DNA from 4 places in the Janthinobacterium sp. SUN206 genome. Region 3 is predicted to be linked to each of the others. Evidence: predicted binding sites of a transcription regulator. Region 3 holds the regulator's gene; each other region holds the start of a gene.

Region 1 (7,816 bases), on a different contig from region 3:
CGCACCCTGGCCGAGATCATCCCGGACGCCGACATCTTCCTCGGCGTCTCCGCTGGCGGCGTGCTGAAGCAAGACATGGTGCGGAAGATGGCGCCGAACCCGCTGATCCTGGCGCTGGCCAACCCGAATCCGGAAATCCTGCCGGAAGAAGTCAAGGCCGTGCGCAGCGACGCCATCATCGCCACGGGCCGTTCGGACTATCCGAACCAGGTCAACAACGTGCTGTGCTTCCCGTACATCTTCCGCGGCGCCCTCGATTGCGGCGCCACGACGATCACGCGCGAAATGGAAATCGCCGTCGTGCACGCGATCGCCGACCTGGCGCATGCCGAGCAGTCGGACATCGTCGCTACCACCTACGGCATCAGCAACCTGTCGTTCGGTCCTGAATACCTGATCCCGATGCCGTTCGATCCCCGTTTGCTGATCAAGATCGCGCCAGCGGTGGCCAAGGCGGCCGAGGATTCCGGCGTCGCCACGCGTCCGATCAAGGACTTGCAAGCGTACGCGGACAGCCTGCAGCAATTCGTCTACCGCAGCGGCACCTTCATGAAGCCGCTGTTCCTGATGGCCAAATCCACGCCGGCCGAACTCAAACGCATCGTCTACGCCGAAGGCGAAGAAGAGCGCGTGCTGCGCGCCGTGCAAGTGGTGGTCGATGAAAAACTGGCGCGTCCCATCCTGGTCGGCCGCCCACCGGTACTCGAAGCGCGCATCCAGAAGTTCGGCCTGCGCCTCAAGCAAGGCGTCGACTTCGACGTCATCAACCCGGACTTCGACGAGCGCTATCGCGATTACTGGAATACGTACTACGCCATGACGAGCCGCAAAGGCGTCACCGAGGAATACGCTAAACTGGAAATGCGCCGCCGTCACACCCTGATCGGTTCGATGATGATCCACAAGGGCGACGCCGACGGCATGATCTGCGGCACCTTCGGCACCACCCAGCTGCACCTGAAATACATCGACCAGGTGCTGGGCAAGCGCGCCGGCAGCAATGTCTACGCTGCCATGAACGTGCTGATCATGCCGGAACGCCAGCTGGTGATGGTCGACACGCACGTCAATGAAAACCCGGACGCGGACCAGTTGGCCGAGATCACCATCATGGCCGCCGAAGAGATGACCCGTTTCGGCCTGTCGCCGCGCGCGGCCCTGCTGTCGCACTCGAACTTCGGTTCCAGCGACAGCGCCTCGGCGCAAAAGATGCGCGCCGCGCTGGCCATCATCAAGGAACGCGCGCCGGACCTGGAAATCGACGGCGAAATGCACGGCGATACGGCCCTCGACAGCAAGCTGCGTCAAAAAATCATGCCGAATTCGGCACTGAAGAACGACGCCAACCTGCTCGTCATGCCGAACATCGAATCGGCCAACATCGCCTACAACCTGGTGAAGACGGCCGCCGGCAACGGCATCGCCGTCGGTCCGATCCTGCTCGGTTGCGCCAAGCCCGTGCACATCCTGACGCCATCGGCCACCGTGCGCCGCATCGTCAACATGACGGCCCTGTGCGTCGTCGACGCCGTGGCGCAGCGCAAAGCCTAAGGGTTTAGCTGCCGCCTGAAAGCCGCGCCATCCGCAAGGAGGCGCGGCTTTTTTTACATGGGCGACACGGGCAGGGCCGCGGCGGGCGGATGGCGGCGCAGGTAGTAATGGCGGTACAGCATGATCTCGCCCCATACCAGCAGCAGCGCCGCCAGCGCGAACAGGCCCAGCGTGATCTTGAGCGAATTGAAATAGGCGCCGGCTTGCCGTTTGATGGCGTCGATGAAAATCATCGGCACTGACTTGTCGAGTTTGCTGAAGTCGGCATGGCGCGCCACGTCGGTGGTCAGGCGCACGGCCAGGTCGGTGCCCAGCGCGGCCAGCTCGCCAGTCGCCTGGCCACGGAAGTTGGCGCCCTTGAGCGCTTCGCCGAGCAGGCCGACCCTGGCGATCAGCTGTTCCTGCAGCACCTGCGTCAGCAGCACGCTGCCGCGGCGCAGAATGAATTCATTGATCCAGCGCGCCTTGCTGCGTTCCCAGTAGCTGCTCGATGTGGGCTGGTAATACATGCCTTGCACGAACGGTTCGAGCAGGCTGCGCACGCTGATGGGCTGGCCCGGGGCGATCAGCTTGACCTGCTGTTCCAGGTAGACGCGCAGCGCCGGCATCTGTGCCTCGACCACGGGCTGCAAGTCGCGCTCGAGGGCCTGGTTGACCACGCGGTGCACGCTGTGCACGGCGCCAAACCCGGCACCGAGGAGCGGCAGCGCGAGCAGGATCAGTACATAGCTGAGCTTGGCGGCCACATGCCAGGCGCGGGGACGGCGCACCAGCAGGCATTTTCTGGCCAGCTGGTAGCAGATGCCGAGCGCCAGCACGAAGCCGGCCGCGCTGCACAGCAGCATCCACGGCAGGGCGGTCCACAGCAGTTCGCCGCCGAACGGCACCAGGCTATTGCCCCAATTGAGGAGTTGTTGGTTCATGTACATTGCTTTGATATGGATAAACAGGCAAGTATACCCATTGTGCAACGACATGGAGCGCGCTTGGTGTCAGTGCGCCATCAGCACCGGCAAGGTCATCTGGCGCAGCACGGTTTCCGTCACGCCGCCCAGCAGGATTTCGCGGAAGCGCGCGTGGCCGTAGCCGCCCATCACCAGCAAGTCCGCATGCACTTCGGCGGCCATGGCCAGCAGCGCCGCGCCGATGTCGCCCGTGGCGACGGCCGGGCGCACTTCCACGGGCACGCCATGGCGGCTCAGGTAGGCGGCGATGTCGGCGCCCGGATGGCGCGCCGGCTGCGCGTGGCCGACCGGCGGGTGCAGCAGGGCCAGCACCACCAGGCGCGCCGCGCGCAAGAGGGGCAGGGCGTGGCCGATGGCGCGCGTCGCTTCCATGCTGCCATCCCAGGCCACCACGACCGTGTTGTCCACCTGTGCGAACTGGCCGCTGCGCGGCACGATCAGCACGGGACGGGCCGCGTTCAGCATCACGTAGGGCACCAGGTCGCTCATGGCGCCGGGCAAGGCTTCGCCGGCGTCGTGCTGGCTCAGCACGGTCAGATCGCTGTAGCGGGCGCTGACGGCCATGCCGCCATCCTCATCGTCTTCGATCAGGCGGCGCTCGAGCGAGGCGGCGCCGGCCTGGCGCGCCAGCGTCTCGAACTGGTCCAGCGCCTGTTCCGCCTGCCCATGCAAGGCTGAAATCTGCGCCGCCACGGCGCCGCCGCGCATGCCGCGGTTGTTTTCCAGGGTAAAGCGCGACATGCCCGTCATGGCGGCGCCGATCAGGTGCGCCTGGTGCGCGTGCGCCAGCCGCGCCGCGATGGCGATGCGCTGCGGCGCATGGCGCGACAGGTCGGCGTGGACGAGGATGGATTTGTAAGCCATGTTGTCACTCGGTAGTCAGGATGGCAACAAGGCTAGAACGGCAACACGGGCAAGTCCAGCATTGCCGTGCTGGCCGGGGCTTTTCTTATGCTGGGCTTGATGTAAGTCAAAAAAAGAGAGGCCAGGGCCATCTGCAAGTGCGCAGCCAGGAAAGTGCAAGCTGTTTGATGTGCATCAAAATGCCTGCCCCGCCGCCAGCCATAATGGCATTGAACTCCTGGCCCCTCCAGTGGTCTGCATCGGCGCCGGCGCCATCTGTCCGGCACTTGCTTGTGTGACGCAACAACGCTGGCCGTGGCGGGAGTTCACTCTTCAAGCGGGCGCGTGGTGTTCCGCTTTCTCTGCCCAGCGCAGCCGGATGGCGTCGATGGCGGGCAATTCCCCGACAAACAGGTCGACCAGCCGCGCATCGAAATGGCTGCCTTGTTGCGCTTGCAGATAGCCCACGGCGTCCGTCACCGACCACGCGCGCTTGTACGGGCGCACCGAGGTCAGCGCGTCGAACACGTCCGCCACGGCGACGATGCGCCCCGCCAGCGGGATCGCTTCGCCTGCCAAGCCGTTCGGGTAACCGCTGCCATCCCATTTTTCATGGTGCGACACGGCGATGGCGCGCGCCAGCGCCAGCATGCCGCCTTCCGCATGTTCGCCGATGATGTCGCCGCCGATGCGCGCGTGCGTCTGCATGATGCTCCACTCGTCCGCGTCGAGCTTGCCCGGCTTTTGCAGGATGCGGTCGGGGATGCCGATCTTGCCCACGTCGTGCATGGGCGCCGCGTGCAGCAGGTCGTCCGCGGCGGCCTCGTCCATGCCGGCGGCCACGCCCAGCAGGCGCGCGTAATGGCTCATGCGGATCACGTGCAAGCCTGTTTCATTGTCCTTGTATTCGGCCGCCAGGCCCAGGCGCTGGACGATCTGCAGCCGCGTTTCCTTCAATTCATCGATGCGCACCAGCGACAGGTGCGTGCGCACGCGGGCGCGCACGATGGCGGGGCTGAGCGGCTTGGTGATGTAATCGACGGCACCCGCCTCAAAACCGCTCAGTTCGTCGCGCATGTCGTTCAGGGCCGTGACGAAAATGACGGGGATGGCGGCCGTCAGCGGCGCGGCCTTCAGCTGGCGGCAGGCGTCGTGGCCGCTCATGCCGGGCATCATCACGTCGAGCAGGATCAGGGCCGGGCGCTCCTGCTGCGCCAGTGCCAGCGCCCGCGCGCCATCCTTGGCGAACAGCAGCGCATAGTCGTTCTGCAAGATCTGGCGCAGCAATTGCAAATTGGCCGCCTCATCGTCGACGATGAGAATCACGGGCCTGGCTGGTGCATTCATGGGGACTCCGGGGCGTAGGTGTGCAGCAAGTCGTGCAGCAGCGACTGTGCCAGGGGGAAATCAAAGTCGTCGATGGCATGCAGCAGCGGCGTCAGCTCGTCCGCTTGCGCGCCCATGGCGTGCTGCAACTGTGCTTGCGCCGCGTCATCGAGTTCGCCGCGCCGCAAGGCGCTTAACAGGGCACTGGCCGCTTGCCGGACGGCGGGCACGTCGATGGCCGCCGCCGCCGTTGCCGCCGGCAAGGCAGGCGGCGCCAGCCGGGCGATGGCAGCCAAGGCCGCCGGCCATTGCGTCAGCAGGGCGCCCAGGATTTCGTCGAGCTGCTGCGCCGTGGCGGGACCGGGACCGGCGCAGCATTGCTCCAGCGCCGCCAGGCTGGCGGCCAGTTGCTCCAGTCCCAGGTTGGCGGCCACGCCGCGCAGTTGGTGGCTGTGCGACAAGAGCGCCGCGTGGTCGCGCGCTTCGATGGCGGCCAGCAGGGCGGGCGGCAGGCGCGGATGCTCGCGTCCGAAACGGGCCAGCGCCGCGCGGTAGGCGCTGTCGTTGCCGGCCCAGCGCTGCAGGGCGCCCGCATGGTGCAGCACCCGTCCGCCAGCGGGCGGCGGTGCGAGGCTATCGTCGGCCGGGTCCGCCGCCAGGCCCAGCACGCGCGCGATTTCCAGCGCCAGCGCCTGCCATTCGACGGGCTTGGTGGCAAAACCGTCCATGCCGGCCGCCCGCGCCGCCTTGCGGTGCGCTTCGAGCACGCTGGCCGTCATGGCGATCACGGGCACGCGCGGGCGTCCGTCGCGCAGGGCGGCGGCACGGATGGCTTGCGTGGCGGCCAGGCCATCCATGTGTGGCATTTGCAAGTCCAGCAGCAGCACGTCGAAGTCATCCTGCTGCGCCAGTTGCAAGGCTTGCGCGCCATCGCCGGCCGTGACCACCGTGTGGCCACGCTTGCCCAGCAGTAAGCTCAGCAGTTCCAGGTTTTGCGGCACGTCGTCGGCGGCCAGCACGCGCAGGGGCGGCAGGCGCACGCTGCGCCGTTCGCTGGCGGGCAGCGCCGCCTGGCGCGCCGGCAGCAAGGGCAGCATGACGTGGAACACGCTGCCGTGCGGCAAGGCGGCATCGGCCCAGATGCGCCCCTGCATCAGGGTCACCAGCTGCCGGCTGATGGTGGTGCCCAGGCCCGTGCCGCCGAAGCGCCGCGTGGTCGAGGCGTCCGCTTGCACGAAGGGATCAAAAATGGCGTCGCGCCGTTCCGCGGGGATGCCGATGCCGCTGTCCTGCACCAGCAGGTGCAGCTGGCCATCGTCGCGGCGCGCCGCCAGGCTGACGACGCCGCCGGGCGTGAACTTGATGGCGTTGTCGAGCAGGTTGCCCAGCACTTGCCGCATGCGCAATTCGTCGCCATGCAGCATGGCCGGCAGTTGCGGGTCGTACTGCACCTCCATGCGCAAACCCTTGGCGCGCGCATGGATGCCATACGTGGACGCCAGTTCGTCGACCAGCGCCAGCAGGCTGTAGTCGCGCAATTCCAGCGCCACGGCGCCCTTGTCCAGCTTGGCAGTATCGAGCACTTCGTTGAGCAGGCGCAACAGCGAGCGGCCGGACTGGCGTACGGTATCGAGGTGGCGCCGCTGCTCGGGCGCCAGCGGCGAGTCGAGCAGCACATCGGTAAAGCCGAGGATGGAATTCATCGGCGTGCGGATTTCATGGCTCATGTTGGCGACGAAGCTGGCCCGCGTGGCGGCCGCCAGCTCCGCTTTTTCCTTGGCCATGCGCAAGTCTTCCTCCATTTGCCGCCGTTCGCTGATGTCGAGGATGACGCCGTCGACCCAGCGCACGGCGCCTGCCGCGTCGTGCACGACGGTGCCCCGCTCCCACAGCCAGCGCGCCGTGCCGTCCGCATGCAGCAGCCGGTATTCGAGCAGGTAGGGCTCGCCGCTGGCGACGCTGCGGTTGAAGACGTCGATGACGTAGGCGCGCTCTTCGCTGGCGATCAGGCCCGTGATGGTGCGGCGCGGAGCGGCGCCGAGAAAGTCGGCGGGCGGATAGCCGGTGACCCCTTCCACGCCATCGCTGATGAACAGCATGGGCTGGTTTTCCGCCGTGGTGCAGCGAAAGGCGATGCCGGGCAGATTGCCGATCAGCGAGCGCAACTGCTGCTCGCTTTCGCGCAGGGCGGCCAGCATGGCGCGCCGTTCGCTGATGTCCGTAATGAACAGCACATATAAATCCTGGTCGGCCAGGCGCGCGCTGGCCATCGAGCGCTGCACGGCGACCGGCACCCCATCCTTGCGCAGGTAGACGATTTCCTCGCTGGTGTGGACCGCCTCGCCTTCGCCCGTGCGCAGGTAGTGCAGCAGGCCCTGCTGTTCCGACTGGCGCACGTCGCTGACCAGCAGGCTGACGTGGCGGCCGACAATTTCCGCCGCCCGCCAGCCGAGGATGCGCTCGGCGGCGCCGTTGAAGTCGACGATGCCGCCATGCCGGTCGATGGTGATGACGCCGTCGACCGTGCTCGTCAACAGCGAGCGCGTCCAGTGTTCGCTCTGGTTCAGGTGGCGAAACAGTTCGCGGTAGCGCAAGATGCCCACGGCCGAAGCGACGAGGATCGTCAGGGCGATGGTCAGCAGGGTCACGCTGATCACCAGCATGGGCCGGTTGGCATCGGCATCATTGCCTGGGGGAATCGTCCCCACGAAGCGGGCGGCTTGCATGCCCATGTAATGCATCCCGGCAATCGCGCAACCCATGACGCCGGCGCTGATCAAGGTGCGCCGCGAGGCAGACACGCGGCCGCTCCAGCCGCGCAGGCCGAAGCGTATCCACAGGGCCACGGTGGCCAGCGCCACGGCAACGACGAGCGACAGCGCGAACAGCAGCGGCTCGTAGCGCAGCGACAGGCCCATGCGCATGGCGTGCATGCCCGTGTAATGCATGGCGCCGATGCCCAGGCCCACCAGCAAGCCGCTCCTGAGCAGCAGCGGCGCCGTGACGGCGCGCCGGCTGATGGTGGCCAGGGCCACGAACGAGGCCGCCACGCTGGGCACGATGGACAGCAAGGTCAGGCCCGGATCGTAGGCGACGCTGGTGCCCAGCTCGAAGGCCAGCATGCCGATGAA
Region 2 (7,816 bases), on a different contig from region 3:
GGCTGAAGCGGCCGCGTTTGCCGTCGACCCGCGCATCACGAACAGCGAGGGGGCCAGCGTGCACGTGCAGCAATCGCACTTTGTTTCCGCCAATTCGCGCGGCTTCATCGGCGGCTACCCGTTCTCGCGCCACACCCTGTCCGTGGCGCCCATCGCCGGCAAAGGGGCGAAGATGCAGCGCGACGATTGGTATTCGTCCGTGCGCGACGCCTCTAAAATGTCGAGCCCGGAAGCCATCGGGCGCTACGCCGCCGAGCGCGCCCTGTCGCGCCTGAACGCGCGCAAGCTGGGCACGCGCACTTGTCCCGTGCTGTTCGAGGCGCCGCTGGCGGCCGGTTTGCTGGGTACCTATGTGCAAGCGACCTCGGGCGGCGCCCTGTACCGCAAGTCCACTTTCCTGAACGACTCCCTGGGCACGCAAGTGCTGCCGTCGCACGTGCAGATCTTCGAAGACCCGCACGTGATCGGCGGCGTCGGTTCGGCGCCGTTCGACGAAGAGGGCGTGAAAACCGTCAGCCGCGACGTCGTCAAGGATGGCGTGGTGCAAGGCTATTTCCTGTCGACCTACACGGCCCGCAAGCTGGGCATGCAGACGACGGGCAACGCGGGCGGTTCGCACAATCTGTACCTGACCTCGAACCTGACGGCCGCCAGCGACGATTTTAGTGCCATGCTGAAAAAGCTGGGCACGGGCTTGCTGGTGACGGAGCTGATGGGACAAGGAACCAATTACGTGACGGGAGACTATTCGCGCGGCGCATCCGGTTTCTGGGTGGAAAATGGCGTGATCCAGTACCCGGTGGAAGAAATCACCATCGCCGGCAACATGAAGGACATGCTGCGCAACATCGTTGCCGTGGGCGCCGACGAACTGCGCCGCGGCACTAAACAGACGGGGTCCATCCTCATCGAGAGCATGGTGGTGGCGGGCGGCTGAGCGCCTGCATGGCAAGCGCGACAACGCCGGGCGGGCGCGCCACGCTTTACTGCTGGACTTGATAGCCATCCGTCAGGGTGGCCAGAAACTTCACCATATCCTCGATCTCGCCCGCCGTCAGCGCCGGCGCCATGCCGCGCTTGCGGTCGAACGGCGCTTCCTTGACGTTCACGTTGGCGCGGTATCTGGCGGGTATGTCATTGAATTTCTGCACTTTTCCCCGCTTGTCGCGCGGATACCATTCTTGCGGATGCGTATCGCGCCGCACATAAAAACGCAGGGCATCCGTCAGGTTGTCGAACACGCCGTTATGAAAAAACACCTGGCGTGTGGCCACATTGCGCAGGCTGGGTACCTTGAAGGCGCCGCATAGTTCGCCTTTCGCCGCCAGGTCCATACGGTCGGGACCGCACAAGCCCAGGTCGAAATAGGCCGGGTCGGCCGTGGCGGGAATGCGCATATTGCGCGGCACGCCCAGATTGTCGAAACTGAAGTCCGTAAACAGGGGCGGCGCGCCATGCTCGCCCCGCACGCTGGGGTGGCACGCGGCGCAATTGCCCTTGCGTTCATCGTTGAACAGGGCCAGGCCCCGCAATTCGGCCAGCTCCAGGGGAACCTTGTTGGCCAGGTACAGGTCATATTTGGAATCGTAGCGGTGAAAATCCGGCTCTTCCTGCTGGAATTGCTGCAAAGCATACGTGATGCGGCTGAATGCCTGTTGTGGTTGCGCAAAGATGGCGTCGCCAAAGACGCGCCGGAATGCGTCCGCATAGTTGCCGTTGCGCAACCGTTCCACCACCGCATCCGTGCTGGCATTGGCCATTTCGTGTGCTGCCAGGAACGGCCGTTCCGCCTGTTCTGCCAGGCTGGCGGCGCGGCCGTCGCGGTTGATGCCGCCGTTGGGTGCGCCTTCCTCATCAAAGCGGAAGGGCGGATTGTGGTCCAGGTAGCGCAGCGATGGCGTGGCGCGGTAGCCGTGCGCCTGGCCATCGGCGCCGCCCAGTTGCACGGCCAGCTTGTTGCCGGGCGCATAGGCGTGGGCCGGGTCATGGCAGCTGGCGCACGACTGCCTGCCCGAGGCGGACAGGCTGGCATCGTGGAAGATGCGCCGCCCCAGCTGCGCGGCAGGGCTGAGTTCGGCTGCCGTGCCTGGCATGCCGTACAAGCCAAGAAACAAGAATATGCACACGTGTGCAAGTCGGGTCGGTGAATATCGCGCCTCGGCGCGTGGCTGGTCTTTGATGGTCATATGCGGGATGGTTGTCGACAAGGGAGAGACAGGCAATGCTGCGCCCAGTATAGGCAGCAATGGCTGGCGTGGCAACGATTAGCGATGCTGCGCTGCGCAAGACGGGGAGCGGAAAACAGCCGGCGGCAGAGTAACCGCCGGCCAAGCCCGTCACGTCATGCGTGGCGGGCCAGTTTCATGCGCGGCTCAGGCGCGCAAGGTGGACAGGATAGGCTGCAGCACGGCCGCGCCCAGGGCGGCGCTGCGGGCGCCGCTCCAGCCCGTTTGCGGGTCGGGATCGTTGGCGTTGTCCTTGAACGGCAATTCCAGGGTCAGCGACAGGCAGCCGAAGGCGTGGGTGATGTGGGGCGAACCCATGGTCAGCACTTCCGGCGTGAACGGGCCGTCTTCGTAGCCGTGCTCATCCTGGAAGTCGGGGCTAGCCACCTTGAAGTCGGCGATGAAGCGGTCTTGCTCGGCCTTCTGTGCTGGCGTGAAATTTTCCAGCGCATCGCTGCCGGCCACGAAGACGTAAGGCAAGCCTTCGTCGCCATGCACGTCGAGGAACAGGTCGCAGCCGATTTCATGCATTTTCTGTTTCACCAGGAACACTTCCGGGCTGCGCTCCATCGTCGGCGTCATCCATTCGCGGTTCAGGTTGGCGCCGGCTGCGTTGGTGCGCAGGTTGCCATGCACGGAACCGTCCGGGTTCATGTTCGGCACCACGTAGAAGACGGCGTCTTGCAGGCACTGGCGGGCGAATGGATTGGCCTGGTCCAGCAAGGCTTCGAGCATGCCTTCGACAAACCATTCGGCCATCGTTTCACCGGGATGCTGGCGCGCGATGACCCAGACTTTCTTCTCTGCATCGGCGTCGCCGACCACCAGCAGATTCATGTCGCGGCCTTCCACGGTGCTGCCCAGGTCGATCAAGCGCACCAGCGGCGACGCTTGCGCGCTGTCGATCAGGGCCAGGTGGCGGTCCCATGGGTACGGCTCGAAGTAGGCGTAGTACACGCTTTCCTCTTCCGGCGTGTGTTCGATGGTCATCACCGTGCCGTCAAAGCTGGTCGGTACGCGGAACCAGGTTTCGCGGTCGTAGCTGGCCACGGCCTGGTAATCTTTCCAGCCGTCCGGGTAGGCCGACTTGCCTGCGTTCATGAAGCGGATCGTGCACGCCTCGCCTTGCGCGCCTTGCAGGCGGAAGTAAAACCACTGCGTGATGTCGGCGTGGGAATCCTTGCGGATGTTCAGCTCGATGGATTGGGCATCGTCGGCGCGCAGCACCTCGATCGCGCCGGCGTCGAATTGCTGGCTGATTTTAATGGTCATGAGTGTTCCTGATAAAAACGTATGGGTTTTGCATCGTGTGCAATGGCGCGATGATACCTGTTTTGCGGTGGACTTTGTGCTGGCGCAAACGATGACGGACACGCTTTGCTAACGTGATAGCTCCGACACGGGGAGGCCATCATGGATGACAACGGCAAACACATACGCGAACTGGAAAAGAAAATCAGCGCCCTCAGCGACGCCCTGGCGCACCTGGGCAAGGGCACGACCTTGCAGGAATTGCTGCGCATCATACGTTTCCCCGGCTATACGACGCCGGCCGAATTCACCTTCAACGTCGCCATCCTCGACACCATGCTGGTGCAGGCCAATGCGCTGGAAAAGCTGGGGCAGGATTTATTGGCAGGGGCGAAACAGGTGGTCGCAAAACAGTGAGCGCAGGCACTGACGTATTCCTGAATGCCTGAAAAATGGCCAGGGCCAGGGCCGCAGACAGTGCGAATGGACGCCCAGGCCCTGCAACATCGTCATGGACGTGTTGTCAGGTGTTCAGGCCGCCGAAACGTTCGTAGAACCACGGCTCCACATCGGGCGCCTGCGCATCTTCGCGCCGCAAGGTGGCCAAGATATGTTCCTCGGCCGCCGCGTACGTGATGCGGTACAGGTCGCGGGCCAGCGCATACGCCTGCGTGCCGGGCCACGGTTCGGGCAGCAGCTCGACGGGCAGTTGCGGGTCGTGCAATTGCACGCGGCGGTAGGCGTGCGTCAGCAGCGAGCGGATCACGAACGCTTGCTCCGCATCGAACACGGGTGCTTCTTGCAGCAAGGTCAGCAGCGGTTGGAAGCTGGCGATGAATTTTTCGTAGCCAGCCATCACTTCCGACAAGTCCCAGCAGTCGCCCACCATGTCGCGCAGGGGGCGCGTGCTGACACCTGGCAACTCCGTGGTGTGGCAGACATACAGCTTGCCCTGCACCTCGTTGCGCACGAGGATATCTTCCAGCGCCTCCGTATTGCTGGCAGGATGGCCAAAGATGCCAGGCGAGATCAAGCCATAGCCAGCCCACAATAATTCCTTGCGCAGCGCCCCCCGCTCGGCGGCGCCGATGCTGCCGGCCGGCCCGATCACCAGGGTCCAGCTGCCATCCCAGTGCACGACCAGCGGCGCATAGATGCGGCGATAGGCGCGCTCGAAGCGGGCCAGCGCCTCCGGGCGTATCGTATAGGCGCTGCGGCGGCCGTCGCGCTGCGAGCTGAGCCAGCCTTCCTGCGCCAGGCGGAACACGCTGGTGCGCAATAAACGGTCATTCACGCCAAACGGCGCCAGCAGTTCGATCAGGCTGCCCAGCCAGATGGCGCCGCCGCGCGGCACGATGGCGTCGCCAAAGATGGTCATCACCAGGGACTTCGAGCGCGGTGGGTCGCTTTCCAGGAAATCGGCTATCCATGCCGTGCAGCGGGTGTTCTTCATGTGGTTCCGGTCTGGCCGTGTTGCGGTCGGTTCAATAAAAGCAGCAGTTTACTTGGCTGCGCGGGTAGCGCGGCAATAATTTGCCGGAAGCGCTGGTGGCGCTCCGCAGTGTTTTCTCATAAGCAATATCATACGCACAAAAAAGCTGCACAAGATACGAATTTTTAAAATGATTCATATCAAGTGTATGCAAATCGTTTTTTGTATCGTATTATCTGTTCATCGCACCGCGTTGCTGCGCAAAATCAAAGACATGGGAGACAGATCATGTACGCACAAATGGTTGAAACCGGCCTCAAGAACGTTCGTTCCCTCGACGACATGGGTCAAGAAGAGCGCGCTTTCCAGGCGCGCATCGACGAAGGCATCAAGATCGAGGCCAAGGACTGGATGCCGGATGCTTACCGCAAGACCCTGATCCGCCAGATTTCGCAGCACGCGCACTCGGAAATCGTCGGCCAATTGCCTGAAGGCAACTGGGTCACGCGCGCGCCCACCCTGAAACGCAAGTCCATCCTGCTGGCCAAGATCCAGGACGAAGCCGGTCACGGCCTGTACCTGTATAGCGCCGCGGAAACCTTGGGCGTGTCGCGTGACGACTTGCTGGCCGCCTTGCATTCGGGCAAAGCCAAGTATTCCAGCATCTTTAACTATCCGACCCTGTCGTGGGCCGACATGGGCGCCATCGGCTGGCTGGTCGACGGCTCTGCCATCATCAACCAGATTCCCCTGTGCCGCTGCTCGTACGGCCCGTATGCGCGCGCCATGATCCGCGTCTGCAAGGAAGAATCGTTCCATGCGCGCCAGGGCTACGACATCATGATGTCGCTGTGCAAGGGCACGCCCGCGCAGAAAGCCATGGCGCAGGATGCCTTGAACCGCTGGTGGTGGCCGTCGCTGATGATGTTCGGCCCGTCCGACGCCGCCTCCGTCAACAGCGCTCAGTCGGCGCAATGGCGCATCAAGCTGTTCTCGAACGACGAATTGCGCCAGCGCATGGTCGATCAGACCGTGCCGCAAATCGAATACCTGGGCCTGACCGTGCCCGATCCCGACCTGAAATTCAATGCGGAAACGGGCCACTATGAATTCGGCGAGATCGACTGGTCCGAGTTCAACAATGTCCTGAAGGGCAATGGCCCATGCAACCGCGAACGCCTGCAAACGCGCGTGAAAGCGTATGAAGACGGCGAATGGTTCCGCGATGCCTTGGTCGCGTATGCAGACAAGCAAGCTGCTAACAAAGCGGCAGCGTAAATACATAAGACAGATAGGGGATAGCAACATGAGCAAAGAATGGCCTTTGTGGGAAGTTTTCATCCGCAGCCAGCACGGCCTGGCGCACAAGCATGTGGGCAGCCTGCACGCTTCCGACGCCACTATGGCGGTCAACCATGCGCGCGACGTCTACACGCGCCGCAATGAAGGCGTGAGCATCTGGGTGGTGCGCGCGGCCGATATCGTCGCCAGCAGCCCCGGCGACAAGGGCGCCCTGTTCGAACCGTCGAACAGCAAGGTGTACCGCCATCCCACCTTCTTCCCGATGCCGGAAGAAGTCAAGAATCTGTGATGGGAGCGCCTGCAATGGATGACAAGGTCAATTACCTCCTGCGCCTGGGCGACAACGCCCTGATCCTCAGCCAGCAGCTGTCGCAGCTGTGCGGCAAGGGCCCGGCGTTGGAAGAGGACATGGCGCTGACCAACGTGGCGCTGGACTTGCTGGGCCAGACGCGTTTGTGGTTCAGCTATGCGGCCGAACTGGAAAACGCGGGCCGCGACGAGGACGACATCGCCTTTTTGCGCGACGCCCACGATTTCAAAAATTGCCTGCTGGTCGAGCAGCCGAACGGCAATTACGCCGACACGATGATGCGCCAGTTCTTCTTCGACAGCTGGCACTATTTCCAGCTGCTGGAACTGACGAAATCGACGGATGCGCGCATCGTCGAAGTGGCGCAAAAGTCGATCAAGGAAGTGACGTATCACCTGCGCCGCAGCGGTGACCTGATCGTGCGCCTGGGCGACGGCACGGCGGACAGCCACGCGAAAACGCAGGCCGCCGCCGACAAGCTGTGGATGTACACGGGCGAGATGTTCAAGTACGACGCCGTCGACCAGGCCATGGTCGCCGCCGGCATCGCGCCGCCATCCGACATCCTGCGTCAGGCGTTTCTGGAACACGTGGCCGAGATCTTCGCCGAAGCGACGCTGGCCATGCCGGCGCCCGACGCCTGGATGCAAAAAGGCGGCAAGCAGGGCACGCACACGGAACACCTGGGCTTTATTCTGGCCGAGATGCAGTTCCTGCAGCGCGCCTATCCCGGGGCGGAGTGGTAATGAACACGGCCGCGGCAGCGCTGGACGCCGCCCAGGTCTGGGCCTGGCTGGGCGACGTGCCAGACCCGGAAATCCCCGTCATTTCGGTGGTGGACCTGGGCATCGTGCGCGCCGTCGAAGTCACCGGCGGCGACGCCTGTACCGTGACGATCACGCCCACGTATTCGGGCTGCCCTGCCATGCAGGTGATCGCCGACGCCGTCACGGATGCCTTGCGCAGCCATGGCGTGGACAAGGTGACGCTGGTGAACCAGCTGGCGCCCGCCTGGACGACGGACTGGATGAGCGAGACGGGCAAGGCCAAGCTGAAAGGCTATGGCATCGCTCCGCCGCAGCAGCAGGTGATCGACATCAGCGGTTTGCGTGGTGGCGTCAAGCGCCAGCCCATGCCGAAACTGGACGTGATCTGCCCGAATTGCGGTTCCACGCATACGCAGCTGACCAGCCAGTTCGGCTCCACGCCGTGCAAGGCCCTGTACAAATGCCTGGATTGCCGCGAACCGTTTGACTACTTCAAGTGCCACTAAAAAAATCAGGCACACGTTCCGAA
Region 3 (7,816 bases):
GAAAACCACGGCACGCAATCAATTCCTGGGCAAGGTGACCGAACTGAAACAGGGCGCCGTCAACGATGAAGTCACCCTGGAATTGCCCGGTGGCCAGCACATCGTGGCCATCGTCACGCAGGGCAGCAGCGCGAGCCTGGGCCTGGTGCCGGGCGCGGAAGCGTTTGCGCTGATCAAGGCGTCATCCATCATCCTCGTGACGGACAGCCAGGGCGCGCGTTTTTCCGCGCGCAACCAGCTGGCCGGGGTCGTGACGCGCGTGCAGACGGGCGCCGTCAATACGGAAGTGGTGCTGGACTTGCCGCGCGGCGGCACGATTGCCGCCATCATCACCAACCAGAGCAGCACCGACCTGGGCATCGAACTCGGCAGTAACGTGACGGCGATTTTTAAAGCGTCCAGCGTGATTCTGGGCGTGCCCGCCTGATTTAATCCTGCAGGCGCGACAACCAATCGGCCGCCGCCGCCAGCGCCTGTTCCAGTTCCTGCGCCGTGTGCGCCAGCAGCGCCGGGGCCTCGTCCAGGCGGCCCGCATCGATGGCTTCCTCGGTGGCGAACGCGGCGCGGATCAGGCGTTTCGTGCCTAGGGTGCCGACGGAGCCGCGCACGCTGTGCAGGATGCGTGCCACGTCGCTGTGGCGGCCCGCCTGCAACGCCGTTTCGGCGTCGCGCACGGGCGTCATGCCCTTGTTCAGCGCGTCTTCCACCATGCGCCGCAGCACGCCGCGCCCCTTCGCATCGCGTCCCATCACGCGCATCAGCGGCGCCATGGAAAACACTTCCTCATCGGCGACGCGTGCCGGCTCGGCCGTCTGAACTTGCGGGCGCTTGGGCAGGTGGCGCAGGATGACTTCCATCATCTCTTCCACCACCACGGGCTTGGCGATGAAATCGCTGATGCCGGCCGTCATGCAGCGCTCGCGCTCGGACGCCAGCACGCCGGCCGTCATGGCGATCACGGGCAGGTGCAAGCGCAGTTCCGTGCGGATGATGTGGGTGGCGCTGAAACCGTCCATGACGGGCATCTGCATGTCCATCAGCACGATGTCGTAGCGCAGCGCTTCCGTGCGCAGCCGTTCCACGGCTTGCAAGCCGTCGCCCACCACGTCCAGGGTGGCGCCCATGTGTTCGAGGATGCCGCGCGCCACGGCCTGGTTCAAATGATTGTCTTCCACCAGCAGGAAATGCACGCCGGCCAGTTCCGTGCCCAGCGGCTGGTGCAGCATGCGCTGCTCGCCGCCGTCGTCCTTCGCGATCAGCGCCTGGTGCAGGGCGTCGAACAGGCTCGATCCCGTGATCGGCTTCATCAGCACGACGTCGGCCTCGGCCGCGCTGGAGATTTCTTCCAGGTGGTTGCGGGCGAACGCGTTGACCATCACCACGATGGGCTGGCGCTGGCCGCTGGCCGCCTGGCGGATGGCCTTGGCCGTGGCCAGGCCATCCATGACGGGCATGTGCCAGTCGGCCAGCACCACGTCATACGGTTGCTGCTGCGCCAGGCGTTCGCGGTACAGCTCGATGGCGGCAAAGCCGGAGTCCACTTCGTCGGCCAGCCAGCCCCACGCCTCGATCAGCTTGACGATCAGTTCGCGCGTGGTGCGGTTGTCGTCGGCCACCAGCAGGCGCAGCTGGCCCAGCGCCGGCGTGCGCCGCGTTTCGGCCGGTTGCGCCAGCATTTCGAAGGGCACGCTGAACCAGAAGCGGCTGCCCTTGCCTTCGCTGCTGGCGACGGCGATGTCGCCGCCCATCATGTGGATCAGCTGCTTGCTGATGGCCAGGCCCAGGCCCGTGCCGCCGAAGCGCCGCGTGATGCTCTGGTCGCCCTGGGAAAACGCGGCAAACAGCTGCTGTTGCTGCAGTTCCGTCATGCCGATGCCCGTGTCGCGCACCTCGAAGCGCAGCCAGGCGCGGCCGCTCTCGCTCTCGGCCAGGCTGACGGCCACCACCACTTCGCCGCTCTCCGTGAACTTGATGGCGTTGCCGGCCAGGTTGACGAGGATTTGCTGCAGGCGCTGGGCGTCGCCCACGAGGCGCCGCGGCACGTCGGGCTCGACGGCGATGGCCAGTTCCAGCTCCTTTTCGCCCGCATTCATCGTCATCGTCGTGGCCAGGGTATTCATGACTTCGTCGAGGTCGAATTCGACGGGCGACAATTCCATGCGCCGTGCCTCGATCTTCGAATAGTCGAGCACGTCGTTGAGGATGCCCAGCAGCGACTGGCCCGCCACTCTGACCATGGTCAGATACTTGCGCTGTTCCGTGTCGAGCCTGGTATTGCCTAGCAAATACACCATGCCCAGCACGGCATTGAGGGGCGTGCGGATTTCATGGCTCATGTTGGCCACGAAATCGCTCTTCGCGCGGTTGGCCGCCTCGGCCCGGTCGCGTTCCTGTTCCAGCTCCGCCGCGCGCGATTCGAGCTCCTGCTGCAGGCGGTCGCGTTCGCTCATCAGGCCGTTGAACGCTTCCGTCAGTTCGCCGATCTCGTCGCGCTGCTGCACCGGCACGGGCGTGAAGCGGCTGCCGCTGGTGCGCAGGGCTTGCAGGGTGTCGCGCAGGCGCACCAGCGGCGACAGCAGGCGCACGGTGACCCAGCCCAGAACAAAGGCGGCCAGCAGCGAGGCGAGGATGCTCCACAGCACCAATCGGTACAGCACGCCATCGAACGGTTCGAAGGCATCCTCGACGGGGAGCGAGGCGGCCAGCAGCCAGTTCACGGATTTCAGGCGCTTGAAGCTGTTGACGGCCGTGATGCCGCGGCTGTTGGTGCTGACCATGCTGCCTTCGCCATCTTCCTGCAGCAGCCGGGTCGTCGTCAGGTTGGCGTTCGGCTGGCGCGGTTGCAGCAGCCGGCTGGTATCGGGATGCAGCACGTAGCGCGGCACGGCGCCGCGCGTGAGGATGAAGTAATAGCCGCTCTTGCCGATCTTTTCCGAGCGCAGGCGACCCAGCAGGTTGTCCTTGTACAGGCGCAGCACGCCGATCACCACGCCGGCCACCTGGCCATCGGCGGCCAGCACGGGCGCCACCATCTGCACGATGGGCATGCCGCTCGACTTGCCCAGCATCGGTTCGGTGATCATGGGCTGGCGCGTGCGCAGGACGGTCTGGAAATACTCGCGCTCGGCGACGTTGATGCCGGCGCGCCCCGCTACTTCCGGCATGTCGGCCACGACGGCGCCATGCGCGTCGAGCACCAGCACGTCATCGAACAGCACCAGCATCGAGCGGCGCGAATAGTATTCGCGCAATTGGGCGGGCCGGGCGATCAATTCCGGCGGCTGCTGCCTGGCCGTCAGGGTGACGATCTGCAGCAGCATGCCCAGCTTGTCGTCGAGTTCGGCGGCGGTGCGGGTGATCAGGGACGATTGCTGGCTCAGCAGTACTCGGGTGAAGTCGTCGCGCATGTGCTGCACCTGGATCATGGTGACCAGCGCGATCATGGCGATCGAGGTCAGGCTGGTGGCCAGCGCGACTTTTGCTTTAATGCCGAGAGGCTTCATGATTTCCTTTTCAGTACCGGGCGGCACAGGCGGCAGATAATGCTGTCAGGAATTTTCCTATCAATGCCCCAGCTTGGCAAGCGGTGCCGCGCAAATTGCCCGTCCCGGATGGGCTTTTGACGATGTTGCCATATAATTAAAGGCTGGACGTCGTTTATTCGCCGAATTTACGGTGAAATTGGCATACGGCAACCCTGTATGCGGCTGTATGCAGTAAACTTGTTGTTGCATTTTCTAAAAGGTACCGACATGACTGAAGCGCTACTCACTCCAACCTTGCCCACCGTGAACGTGGAGGCGTTGCGTGCGCGATGCTCGACCTGCAGCATGCATCAATTGTGCCTGCCGATGGGCCTCGATGTGGGCGACATGGACAGGCTGGACCAGATCATCGGCCGCCGCCGCAAGATCGTGCGCGGCGCCTCGCTGTTCCGCATCGGCGACTCGTTCCAGAACCTGTATGCGATCCGCCTGGGGCATTTCAAGACGTACCAGATCAATCCGGGCGGCGAAGAGCAGGTGACGGGCTTCCAGATGGCGGGTGAACTGCTGGGCATGGACGCTATCAGCGCCGACCGCCACCACTGTAATGCGGTGGCGCTGGAAGACAGCGAAGTGTGTGAAATCCCGTTTTCCAGCCTGGAACAATTGCTGGGCAATATGCCGACCCTGCTGCGCCATTTCCACCGCATGATGAGCCAGGAAATCACGCGCGAGCAAAGCGTCATGCTGTTGCTGGGCAATATGCAGGCGACGCAGCGCTTTGCCGCCTTCATCGTCAACCTGGCGTCGCGCTATGAAGCGCGCGGCTATTCGGGCAGCAATTTCCAGCTGCGCATGTCGCGCGAGGAAATCGGCAACTACCTGGGCCTGACCATCGAGAGCGTCAGCCGCCTGCTGTCGAAGTTCAAGAAGGAAGGCTGGCTGCGCGTCTCCAACCGGGAAATTGAAATCCTGCAGCCGGCCAAGCTGAAAGCCATTACGGCCGGCACGGACGTCTGCAAGTAACAGCACCGTCAAAACCTGCTGCGCGTCGCGCTTTGCGGCTTGCGATGCTCGCTGTGCTATAGCACAGCTGCGCTTCTCAACCACAAATCACTGCCGCTCGCTACGGTTTTCCCGGCGCTGTACGTTATAGCTCTTCATCCGCATGCAGCGCGATGCTGCGCTGCAGGGGCCAGGTCCAGATGCCGGACAGGCGCCACTCGCGTTTGTCGTTTTCCACCAGCACTTGCCAGCGGCTGCGCTCGAGCATCGGCAGCGCTACGGAAAAATTGCCGGCTGCGTCGGGCTGCACCAGCACCTTGATATCCTTTTCCGGCAGGGTCGCATGCGCCAGGTGCAGCTGCAAAGGCGCCTGATAGGCCTTGCCGAAGCTGTGCACGGAACCGGTCAGGCGTGCTTGCGCCACGTCATACGACAGGCGCGTATCCATCGCCAGGTCGCTGGCGATCGTGTCGCGCTTCAAATCCTGGTTGATCGCCTTGCCCTGCTTGTAATAATCGCCCACCACCAGCGCATCGGGCTGCGTAAACGCGATATAGCCCATGAAGCTGCCGACGACCACGGACAGGCCGGGGCCGATCATCAGCAGCCATGGCCAGCGATGCTTGTACCACGGTGCAACGGGTGCTTGCAGTTTCAGACTGTCGGACATGATATTTCTCCTGTTTAATCAGCCAGTCCCCGCATGGGGACCGGCCTTCCTGCAACTTCGTGGCGGCGGCGAGGGCACCCGGTCCCCGTCCGCCTTTCCTTGTTAACGTGGCACGATGAATACCGCGCTTTCACGCACATGCAGCGATGGGTCGTCCAGCGATTGCAATTCGATCGCAATCTTGTTCGAGCCCTTCTCTCCCACGCCGTGCGGCACGCGCAGGCGGATGGGCCAACCCAGCGTTTCCGTCGGCTGCAAGGTCACTTCTTCGCGCGTCAGCAAGGTCAGGCCCGGCAAGCCGGAAGCGCTGATTTTGAAATGCTGGCTTTGCTCCGACGTGTTCATGATCTGCAGGCGGTAGACGTTTTCGATCATGCCGTCTTCCACTTCGCGTCCCATGGAACCGCGGTCGCGGATCACGTCCATTTTCAGGGGCGTGCGCAGGGCCAGCGAAGTACACACGGCGATGATGATCAGGGCCAGGATGGAAGTGTAGATCAAGACGCGCGGGCGCATGGCGCGCTGGCGTATCTGCTTCGAATTGAAGTTGTTTTCCATCGCATGGTCGGTACTGTAGCGTACCAGTCCCCGTGGCCGGTCGACCTTGTCCATCACGCTGTTGCAGGCATCGACGCAAGCGGCGCAACCGATGCATTCATACTGCAGGCCGTTACGGATATCGATGCCGGTCGGACACACCTGCACGCACAGGGTACAGTCGATGCAATCGCCCAGCTTGTCGTTGTTGCCGGCCTTCTTGCTCATGGCGCCACGTGGTTCGCCGCGCTTGGCATCGTAGGTGATGATCAGGGTGTCCTGGTCGAACATGGCGCTCTGGAAGCGCGCGTAGGGGCACATGTATTTGCACACCTGCTCGCGCAGCCAGCCCGCGTTGCCGTAGGTTGCCAGACTGTAGAACAAGACCCAGAACCATTCCCAGGGACCGAAGTTCAGCGTGGTCACCGACTGCGCCAGTTCCTTGATCGGCGTGAAGTAGCCGACAAAGGTAAAGCCCGTCCACAGGGCGATGGCGCCCCATACCAGGTGCTTGGCCGTCTTCTTGAACGCCTTGCGCACGGAGGGGCCCTGCTTGTCGAGGGCCATGCGCGCGCTGCGCGTGCCCTCGATGCGGCGTTCGACCCACAGGAAAATTTCCGTGTATACCGTTTGCGGGCAAGAGAACCCGCACCACACCCGCCCGGCAATGGCCGTGACGAGGAACAACAAATACGCACAGATGATCAGCAGGGCCGCCAGATAGATGAAATCCTGGGGCCACAGCACGACGCCGAAAATGTAGAACTTGCGCGTGGTCAAATCGAACAGCAGGGCTTGCCTGCCATTCCAGGTCAACCACGGCAAGCCGTAGAACGCCAGCTGGGTAAGCCATACGCATACCCATCGCCAGGTAGCGTAGCGTCCTTTGGCCTCGCGAGGGTAGATTTGCTCGCGGGCCGCATACATCTTGATGACTTGAGGTTCCATTTTTACTTTGCGGGTGCCTGCGGATTCGACAGGCTCCAGACATACGCCGACAGCACGTGTACCTTGGATTCGCCGAGGAAATCGCTGAAGGCCGGCATGGTGTTGCTGCGTCCCTTGCGTACGGTTTCCATGATGGTGTCGGCGCTGCCGCCGTACAGCCAGGTCTTGTCCGTCAGGTTTGGCGCGCCCAGCATCTGGTTACCCTTGGCATCGGCGCCATGACAGGCCATGCAGGCGCCGAACTTGGCCTTGCCCAGCACGGACTTGACGGGATCCGAGGTCGAGCCGGACAGGCTCAGCACATAATGGGCCACGTTCTCGACATCCTTTTCGGAGCCCAGGGCGGCGCCCATCGGTGGCATTTGCCCATTGCGGCCGTGCATGATGGTGGTCTTGATGATGTCGGGTTCGCCGCCATACAGCCAGTCCTTGTCGGTCAGGTTGGGGAAGCCCTTGTTGCCGCGCGCATCCGAACCGTGGCATTGCGCGCAGTAGGTCAGGAACAGGCGCTGGCCGATGGCTTGCGCCTGCGGATCGGCGGCCACCGTCTTCAAGTCCTGGCTCAGGTACTTGTTGAACAAGGGACCGTAGTCGGCTTCCGCCTTCTTCAGCTCTTCCTCGTACTGGCCCGTCGATTTCCAGCCCAGGCTGCCGGCATAGTTGCCCAGGCCCGGATACAGGAACAGGTACGCCAGGGAGAAGACGATGGTGATGTAGAACAACCACATCCACCAGCGCGGCATCGGCGTATTGAGTTCCTTCAAGTCCTCGTCCCAGACGTGGCCCGTGGTGCCGTCGGCGGGGGCGCCGGCCGGCACTTTCACTTTCGACTGCGAGTACAGCAGCACGCCGCAGCCGATGATGCCCAGCAGGGACAGCACGATGACGTAGATATTCCAGAAGCCGTTGGTAAAGTCAGCCATGGTTATGCTCCTTCGCCAGGGTCGTCTCGGCCTCGGCCGGATAGTCGAGCGCGTCGTCGGCGAACGGCAGGCGTGCCGCCGCGTCGAAGTCGCTGTTGCTGCGGCTGAACGTCCACCACAGGATGCCCACGAACGTCGTAAAGGAAACCACCGTCATGACGCTGCTGGCGCTGTCAAACAGGTTTTCGATTGCCATGCTAATTCCTTGTTTTGATTAATGTACCGAGGCCTTGCAGATAGGCGACCAG
Region 4 (7,816 bases), 660 kb from region 3:
GCGCTGCTGGCCAGGCCCGTCGATGCCGCCTGCACGGCCAGGCGGCGCACCCAGTCCTGCACGGCGCCGGCCGGATGGTCGCCGCTCTTGCGCGCCAGCGCCCAGCGCGGCGCGAGAAAATCCTCCACCAGCCTGACGCGGACCGCATCGTCGGGCGCCGCCAGCACGGCGTCCGACAGGGCCAGCCATTCCCCATCGAACAGCGCGTCGAGCGGGCGGAACTGGTCCAGCAAGCCATCCATCGAGACCCCCGACAACGCATGCAGGGCGGCCGGGTAAAACATCACGACAAAGGAATGCACGGGGCCGGGGTTGTAGCTGACCAGCGGATACGAACGGGGGCCGCCGAACAGCGCGGGCGGCATGCGCACGTCCCGCAGCGACAGGCCCGGCGCTGCCGCTTCCACGTCGCCCGCGACGGTCCAGACGATGCTGCACATGGGCGCGGCGGGAAAGCGGTTCAGGCGCTGCGCCGGCGGCAACGGCGCGCAGCCCGTGGTATCGCGCACGAGGAAGGCGCGCACGCAGGAAGCGAGCGCCGTGCGCGGCGCGATCAGGCGGGTCAGGGGCGTAGGGGCGGCAGGCATGGCGACGATTGTACCGGCAATTTCCGGCCGCGCCCGATGTCGTATTCGTTCAAGACGCGGACGCGCAAGCGCGCTACAGTGAAGTCATTGTCGCCATCCACCAGGAGTACGCCATGCCCCCGCTCGATCACGCCGCCGCGCCTGCCACCACGGCCCTGCGCCAGATTCGCCGCCTGCCGGGGCCATTCGCCCTGCCCATCGTCGGCAACAGCCTGCAGATCAAGCTCACGCGCATCCACCGCGACGTGGAAGAGTGGGTGCGGCACTACGGCCCCTACCTGCGCGTCTGGTTCGGCCGCACCCTGGTGCTGGTGGTGGCCGACAGCGAGGCCGTCGGCGCCGTGCTGCGCGACCGGCCCGACGGCTTTCGCCGCCCCCTGAGCAGTTCCATCGTTTCCGAGGAGATGGGCGGCATCCCGGGCCTGTTCCTGGCCGAGGGCACGGAATGGCGCAACCAGCGCCGCATGGTCATGGCCGGCATGGCGCCCGGCGCCGTCAAGGCCTACTTCCCGGCGCTGGCGACGGTGGCGCAGCGCCTGCGGCGGCGCTGGCATCTTGCCGCCACGCAAGGCCAAGCGATCAACCTCGATGGCGACCTGAAACGCTATACGGTCGACATCATCGCCGGTCTGGCCTTCGGCACGGAGGTCAATACGCTGGAAGCGGGCGAGGACGTGATCCAGCGCCACATGGACGCCATCCTGCCCGCTGTGGCGCGGCGCAGCCTGTCGATGTTCCCGTACTGGCGCTACGTGAAACTGCCCGTCGACCGCCGGCTGGACCGCGACGTGGCGGCCCTGTCCGCCGCCGTGGCCGACCTGGTGCAGCAGGCGCGCACGCGCATGGCGCGCGATCCGGCACGCCGCGAGCGTCCGCCCAACCTGCTCGAAGCGATGATCGCCGCCGCCGACGAAAAGGACAGCGGCGTGAACGACCGCGCCGTGGCCGGCAATGTGCTGACCATGCTGCTGGCGGGCGAGGATACGACGGCCAATACGCTGTCCTGGATGATTTACCTGTTGCAACGCCATCCGCACACCCTGGCGCGGGCGCGCGAGGAAGTGCGGCGCCTGGCGCCCGACGCGGCCCGCTTCACGATCGAGCAGATGGATAGCCTCGACTATCTGGGCGCCTGCGCCAGCGAAGCCATGCGCCTGAAGCCGGTGGCGCCCTTCCTGCCCGTCGAGGCGCTGCGCGACACGGTCATCGCCGATATCGCCGTGCCGGCCGGCACCCTCGTGTGGTGCGTGATGCGCCACGACACGGTGTCCGATGCGCACTTTCCCGACGCGCAAGCCTTCCAGCCCGAGCGCTGGCTGGCCGAAGGGGGCGAGGCGAACAACAAGCGCGCCGCCATGCCCTTCGGCGCCGGCTTGCGCACGTGTCCGGGCCGCTACCTGGCCTTGTTGGAAATCAAGATCGCCATGGCCATGCTGCTGGGCAGCTTCGACATCGCCGGCGTCGACACGCCCGATGGCGGCGAGGCGCAGGAACTGATGGGTTTTGTGATGTCGCCCATCGGCTTGACGCTGCGCCTGGCGCGGCCGCAGTGATACCATGGAGGAAGTCCCATTCATACGACCTCCCCATGACCATCCGCCTGGAATCGCCGCAGCAAGCCGACGTGCAAACCCTGATCGCCGAGCTTGATGCATATCAACAGACCCTGTATCCGGCCGAGTGCGTCTACTCGCTGGACCTGGCGTCCGTGCCCTCCGATACCCTGCTGTTCGCCGTCGCCCGCGATGCGGCGGGCACGGCACGGGCCTGCGGCGCCATCGTCGTCACGCCCGCTTTCGGCGAGCTCAAGCGCATGTACGTGCACCCGGACAGCCGGGGACTGGGCCTGGCGAAACGCTTGCTGGCCTTGCTGGAAGAGCAGGCGCTGGCGCGCGGCTGCCGCTTGCTGACCCTGGAAACGGGCATCCACCAGCCGGCAGCGATCGCCCTGTACGCACGCCACGGCTACCAGCGGCGCGGACCGTACGGCGACTATCCCGACGACCCATTCAGTGTCTTCATGGAAAAACCGTTGCAGGCAGCCGCATGAGCGCGCCCAGCGACAGCCTGCTCGACATCCGCGCGCGCCTGCGCGCCTTTGCCGACGAACGCGACTGGGATCAGTTCCACACGCCGAAAAACCTGGCCATGGCCCTGTCCGTGGAAGTGGCGGAACTGGCGGAACACTACCAGTGGCTGGCCACGGGCGCGGATAGCGAACTGGACGAGGCGAAGCGCACGGGCATCCGCCACGAACTGGCCGACGTGCTGATGTACCTGGTGCGCCTGGCCGACAAGAGCGGCGTCGACCTGCACGCGGCCGTGCTGGAAAAGATGCAACTGAACGCACAGAAATACCCGGCGCAGCAGGTGCGCGGCGACGCGCGCAAATACAGCGAATACTGACACGCTCACCCGTGCGTGGCGGATGCGCAAAAAGGCGTAGCATTCAGGCATGCGTATTTATCGATTACTGCTGATCATAGGCTTGCTCCACGGCCCTATTGCGCTGGCGCAAACCGCGCCCGTGCCGCAGGTGAAGGTGGACGCCACGCGCGACCCCGTCGACAAGTCCTACCGCAAGATGCTGCAGGGCGTGGACCGCTTCGAACGCGACCATGCGCTGGCGCCGCAGGCCGTGCTGCGCTTCCGCTTGCTGCCGCGCCAGCCCGGCGTGGACATGACGGGCGTGCAACTGCGCATCGCCGGCGACACCGTCAGCATCCCCTTGCCCCTGGCCGAAGACAACAGCTTTGCCCCCGTGCGCAATGCGCAAGCGGCGCGCGAAGACGCCGTGCTGCTGGCCAACCGCAAGGCCACCACCATGAGCTGGCGCGCGCAAGTGATCACGCCCGGCTTGCCGCCCGGCACGCGGCGCCTGGGCGACCTGCGCCTGGAATGCCGCGCCGGCATGGATTCCGGCCTGATCTCGAACGACCCGCAAATCATCGCCTGGCTATCCAGCATGCTCTACAGCACAGATAAAGTGTGTTCCGAGCCGGATGGCAATTATCTGTTCTTCACGGACCGTCCCCTGTTCGGCGTGACCCTCGTGCATGGCGAACGCCGCCTGGCGCTGCCGTTCACGATGCTGTACGCGGGCGGCGAGCAAACGCCCGCCTCGCTGCCCTATTGCGATTGCCAGGTCTTGCTTGATCGCACGTATTACGCGCCCTTGTGGGATAGCAACTGGCCGGACGACACCCTGCTGGAATTTACTTACATGGACGAGGTGGCGCCATGAAGTGGCTTTCGCTGATCTTGTTGACGCTGCTGGCCGCCTGCTCCGGCACGCGCGCCTTGCAAGCAAGCAAGAATGTTCCCTACGCCACCCTGGAACAGACGGTGCAAGTGGGCAGCAGCACGCGCGAACAGGTGCGCGCCGCGCTGGGCGACAGCACGTCCATCCGTTTCGACAGCGGCAAGGAAGTGTGGATGTACACCTATCCGGCGGCCTCGGGCGCGCAGGGGGAATATGTGATTCTGTTTGGCGGGGATGGGGTGGTGAAGCAGGTGCGCGGCGGCGAGGTGTACCGGGTACGGAAGTGATTCCCGCCAGCATGGCGCTGGCGGGAGTGGCATGCTTATCGTGCCTTCAGCAAGGCCCGCGACGCGACGCCCGCGCCCACGCTGCGGCCCACGCCGGCAACCTTGCGCTTGGGCGACGCCTTCAGCTTGAAAATGCCGATCGACTGGGCCACGCTGTCGGTGCGCTGCGCCAGGTTGGTGGCGGCCGCGGCCGCCTGCTCCACCAGCGCCGCATTCTGCTGCGTGATGCCATCCATGTGGATGACGGCCTGGTTGACTTGCCCGATGCCCTGGTTCTGCTCGCGCGTGGTCGAGGAAATCTCGTCCATCACTTCCGTCACGCGGGCTACCGAGGCGATCACTTCCGCCATGGTGGCGCCCGCATTGCTGGTCAGCACGCTGCCCGCGTTCACGGTGGCGATCGAATGGTCGATCAGGTTTTTCACCTCTTTCGCGGCCGTTGCCGAGCGCTGCGCCAGACTGCGCACTTCGCCGGCCACGACGGCAAAGCCGCGACCGTGCTCGCCCGCGCGGGCCGCTTCCACGGCCGCGTTCAAGGCGAGGATATTCGTCTGGAAGGCGATGCCGTCGATCAAGCCGATAATGTCGAGAATCTTGCGCGACGACGAGCTGATCTCATCCATCGTAGTGACCACTTCGCTGACGATGGTGCCGCCCTTGGCCGCCACGGTGGACGCCTGCGCCGCCAGGTCGTTGGCCGTGGCCACATGGTCGGCGCTGTTTTGCACGGTCGACGTCAGTTCTTCCATGCTGGCCGCCGTCTGCTCCAGGCTGGACGCCTGCGATTCCGTGCGGCTGGACAAGTCCATATTGCCCGTGGCAATTTCCGCCGTGGTGATGCGGATATCCTCGAAGTTGGCGCGCACGTCGCCGATGATGCTGTGCAGGTTGATGTTGGTCTGGCGCAAGGCCGCCATCAATTGACCCATGTCATCGTCGCGCACCTTGTCGATGACGCCCGTCAAGTCGCCGCCGGCCATCTTGCGCGCCACCGTGATGGCGTCGCCCAGCGGGGCGACGAGGGAATTGTGCAGATGGGCCCAGAAATACAGCATCAGCGCCACGGCGGCAGCGGCGGCACCGCTGAGCCAGCTGCGCGTGGCCGTGCTCGTGTCGCCGTCGATATTCCACACGGCGCAGCCGAGGATGGCCAGCACCACGCCGAAGACGATGCAATGCAGTGCCAGGTCTTGCGACAGGCTCAACTTGCGCCATTCGGCAAGCTTGGCGGCCCAGCCCTGGCGCACGACGCGGCCATTGCGGATCGCCAGGTTGGCGCTATTTCCGTCTTTAAAACTTTTATACAGGGCTGCCGCTTCGTTGATCTGCTCGCGCGTGGGCTTGGTGCGCACGGACATATAGCCGATCGGGCGGCCGCTTTCGATGACGGGCGTGATATTGGCGAAGACCCAATAGAAATCGCCATTCTTGCAGCGGTTCTTGACCATGCCGGTCCAGGGCATGCCCGTCTTGATGGTGTCCCACAGGTCGGCAAACGCTTCGGCCGGCATATCGGGATGGCGCAGGATATTCTGTGGCGCACCCAGCAGTTCCATTTCTGAAAAACCGCTGACTTCAATGAAATACTGATTGGCGTAATTGATGTTTCCCTGTAAATCCGTGGTGGAAACAATCGTCATGCCTTCATTTAATACGTATTCATTTTGCGTGATAGGCGTATTGACCCGCATCGTCGCTCCTCTATTTTTTTTCAACTAGCATAACAAAAACATAAAAACAATATACCACATCAAGCACCCATGATATATCGCCTCGGCGACAGTGACGCCAGTCAAACAATTTAATAAAAGTCAATTTATTTATATTTTAGGATTTACTTTGATTCAACTTGATTGATTTTATTGAAATGCAAAATTTAAATTGCGTGCATATACAATAATTAATAAAAAATTATGTATCGATGCAGCAGGCAATAAATATGGCGTTTGCACCGATAAAAATATGCAAAGGAGCCGTGGCCATTGCCGGCAGATGGCAATACCTGCCGCCAACCATAACGCGGCAACCATGTTTATTTCTTGAGGGAAAATAAAAACTGGCGCGAATGCGCCAGAGGGGGATGTGTCTCCAATCCGCGACACAGGCGCCGGAGCGCCCGTGGGAATGGCTTACTTGTACGTTTTACGTGGCGGCGACTTCGGACGCGGCGGCGCAGGCTTGCGCTCCGTCGTGCCATCGTCCAGGCTGATGCGCAGTTTCTGACCAGAAACGACAACCGATTTCAAGTGGTCGAGGATTTCCGGCGGCATGCCTTCCGGCAAGTCCAGCACGCTGTAGTTGTCAAAGATATCGATGCGGCCGATATGCTTGGCTTCCAGGTTCGCTTCGTTGGCGATGGCGCCGACGATATTGCTTGGCGTTACGGCGTGCTCACGGCCCACTTCGATGCGGTAAGCCGTCACGCCCGGGCGTGGACGTTCCTTCTTCGGCGCGCGCGGGGCAACTTCGCCCGCGTCCGCCGGTGCATCCTTGAACGCTGGCGCGGACTTGGCGGCGAACGGCTTGCGCGGCGCGGCTGGCGGCGCCAGGTCCGGCGCGTCGCCGTCGCGGCTGATGCGCAGCTGCTGGCCCGCCACCCACACGGTTTTCAGCTGGTCCAGCAATTCTTTCGGCATGCTATCCGGCAAGTCCAGGACGCTGTAGTCGTCATAGATTTCGATGCGGCCGATGTTTTTCGAATCGATGCCCGCTTCGTTGGCGATGGCGCCCACGATATTGCCCGGTTTCACGCCATGCTGATGACCTACCTCAATGCGGAAGGTTTGCATGCCGGCGTCGGCTGGACGCTGGATGCGTTCCTTTTTCGGGAAGGCCGGGCGCTCGCTGCGCTCGTTGCGGTCGAAGCGGTCATTGCGTTCGAAACGGTCATTGCGTTCAGGGCGGTCAAAGCGGTCTTGGCGCGCAGGACGGTCGTCTTGCCACGTGGCTTGCTCGCGCGCCTTGTTCTTGTCCAGCAACAAAGGCACATTGCCACGCGCCATCTTCGCCAGGGCGGCGGCGATTTCGATGGCGGGAATGTTTTGCTCGCGTTCGAAATCTTCGATCAGCGACTGGAACTGCTCCAGTTCGCCCAAGGCCAAGGTTTCGCTGATCTGTTCCTTGAACTTGGCGATACGCACGTCGTTGACGGCCTGGATCGTCGGCAGTTCCAGCATGCCGATCGGCTGGCGGGTCGAGCGTTCGATGGCTTTGAGCAAGTTCTTTTCACGCGGGGTGATGAACAGGATCGCTTCGCCGCTGCGGCCGGCGCGGCCCGTGCGGCCGATGCGGTGGGTGTAGCTTTCCGGATCGTGCGGCACGTCGTAGTTGACGACGTGGCTGATGCGCTCGACGTCCAGGCCGCGGGCGGCCACGTCGGTGGCGACCAAAATGTCGATCTTGCCGTCTTTCAACTGCTGGATCGTGCGCTCGCGCTGGGCTTGCTGAATGTCGCCATTGATGGCGGCAGCCGAGAAGCCGCGGGCTTGCAGCTTGCCGGCCAGCTCTTCCGTACCCAGCTTGGTGCGGGCGAAGATGATCATGCCGTCGAACGCTTCCGCTTCCAGGATGCGGGTCAGCGCGTCGAGCTTGTGCATGCCCGACACCAGCCAGTAACGCTGGCGGATGTTGTCGGCCGTGCCCGTCTTGGCGGCCACCGTCACTTCGGCCGGGTTCACCAG

What was found. Region 3 encodes FNR, which switches genes on or off when oxygen is low (the NO sensors DNR and NnrR bind a similar motif). Its sites were predicted from a motif close to TTGATNNNNATCAA; they were not measured.
Region 1: O3300_RS21960 (universal stress protein) is a predicted target of FNR. The motif match lies at 3,545-3,558, and genes of this name have one in related genera.
Region 2: paaA (1,2-phenylacetyl-CoA epoxidase subunit PaaA) is a predicted target of FNR. The motif match lies at 5,099-5,112, and genes of this name have one in related genera.
Region 4: O3300_RS20270 (PAS domain-containing methyl-accepting chemotaxis protein) is a predicted target of FNR. The motif match lies at 5,938-5,951, and genes of this name have one in related genera.

What each region holds. Positions count from the first base shown of each region.
Region 1 is NZ_JAPWIB010000004.1:289,594-297,409, reverse strand. Features, by position in the region: gene O3300_RS21970 (NADP-dependent malic enzyme) at 1-1,551, shown strand, start outside; gene O3300_RS21965 (hypothetical protein) at 1,605-2,474, opposite strand; gene O3300_RS21960 (universal stress protein) at 2,544-3,380, opposite strand; gene O3300_RS21955 (two-component system response regulator) at 3,693-4,706, opposite strand; gene O3300_RS21950 (MHYT domain-containing protein) at 4,703-7,816, opposite strand, start outside.
Region 2 is NZ_JAPWIB010000004.1:219,275-227,090, reverse strand. Features, by position in the region: gene pmbA (metalloprotease PmbA) at 1-937, shown strand, start outside; gene O3300_RS21640 (cytochrome-c peroxidase) at 984-2,093, opposite strand; gene O3300_RS21635 (M14-type cytosolic carboxypeptidase) at 2,373-3,497, opposite strand; gene O3300_RS21630 (hypothetical protein) at 3,639-3,893, shown strand; gene paaX (phenylacetic acid degradation operon negative regulatory protein PaaX) at 4,000-4,929, opposite strand; gene paaA (1,2-phenylacetyl-CoA epoxidase subunit PaaA) at 5,197-6,186, shown strand; gene paaB (1,2-phenylacetyl-CoA epoxidase subunit PaaB) at 6,215-6,499, shown strand; gene paaC (1,2-phenylacetyl-CoA epoxidase subunit PaaC) at 6,514-7,266, shown strand; gene paaD (1,2-phenylacetyl-CoA epoxidase subunit PaaD) at 7,266-7,793, shown strand.
Region 3 is NZ_JAPWIB010000003.1:66,392-74,207, reverse strand. Features, by position in the region: gene O3300_RS17275 (TOBE domain-containing protein) at 1-427, shown strand, start outside; gene O3300_RS17270 (response regulator) at 429-3,503, opposite strand; gene fnr (fumarate/nitrate reduction transcriptional regulator Fnr) at 3,753-4,511, shown strand; gene O3300_RS17260 (FixH family protein) at 4,636-5,160, opposite strand; gene ccoG (cytochrome c oxidase accessory protein CcoG) at 5,263-6,645, opposite strand; gene ccoP (cytochrome-c oxidase, cbb3-type subunit III) at 6,648-7,568, opposite strand; gene O3300_RS17245 (cbb3-type cytochrome c oxidase subunit 3) at 7,561-7,764, opposite strand; gene ccoO (cytochrome-c oxidase, cbb3-type subunit II) at 7,766-7,816, opposite strand, start outside.
Region 4 is NZ_JAPWIB010000003.1:729,216-737,031, reverse strand. Features, by position in the region: gene O3300_RS20300 (helix-turn-helix domain-containing protein) at 1-587, opposite strand, end outside; gene O3300_RS20295 (cytochrome P450) at 701-2,140, shown strand; gene O3300_RS20290 (GNAT family N-acetyltransferase) at 2,176-2,637, shown strand; gene O3300_RS20285 (nucleotide pyrophosphohydrolase) at 2,634-2,993, shown strand; gene O3300_RS20280 (hypothetical protein) at 3,043-3,831, shown strand; gene bamE (outer membrane protein assembly factor BamE) at 3,828-4,136, shown strand; gene O3300_RS20270 (PAS domain-containing methyl-accepting chemotaxis protein) at 4,172-5,827, opposite strand; gene O3300_RS20265 (DEAD/DEAH box helicase) at 6,266-7,816, opposite strand, start outside.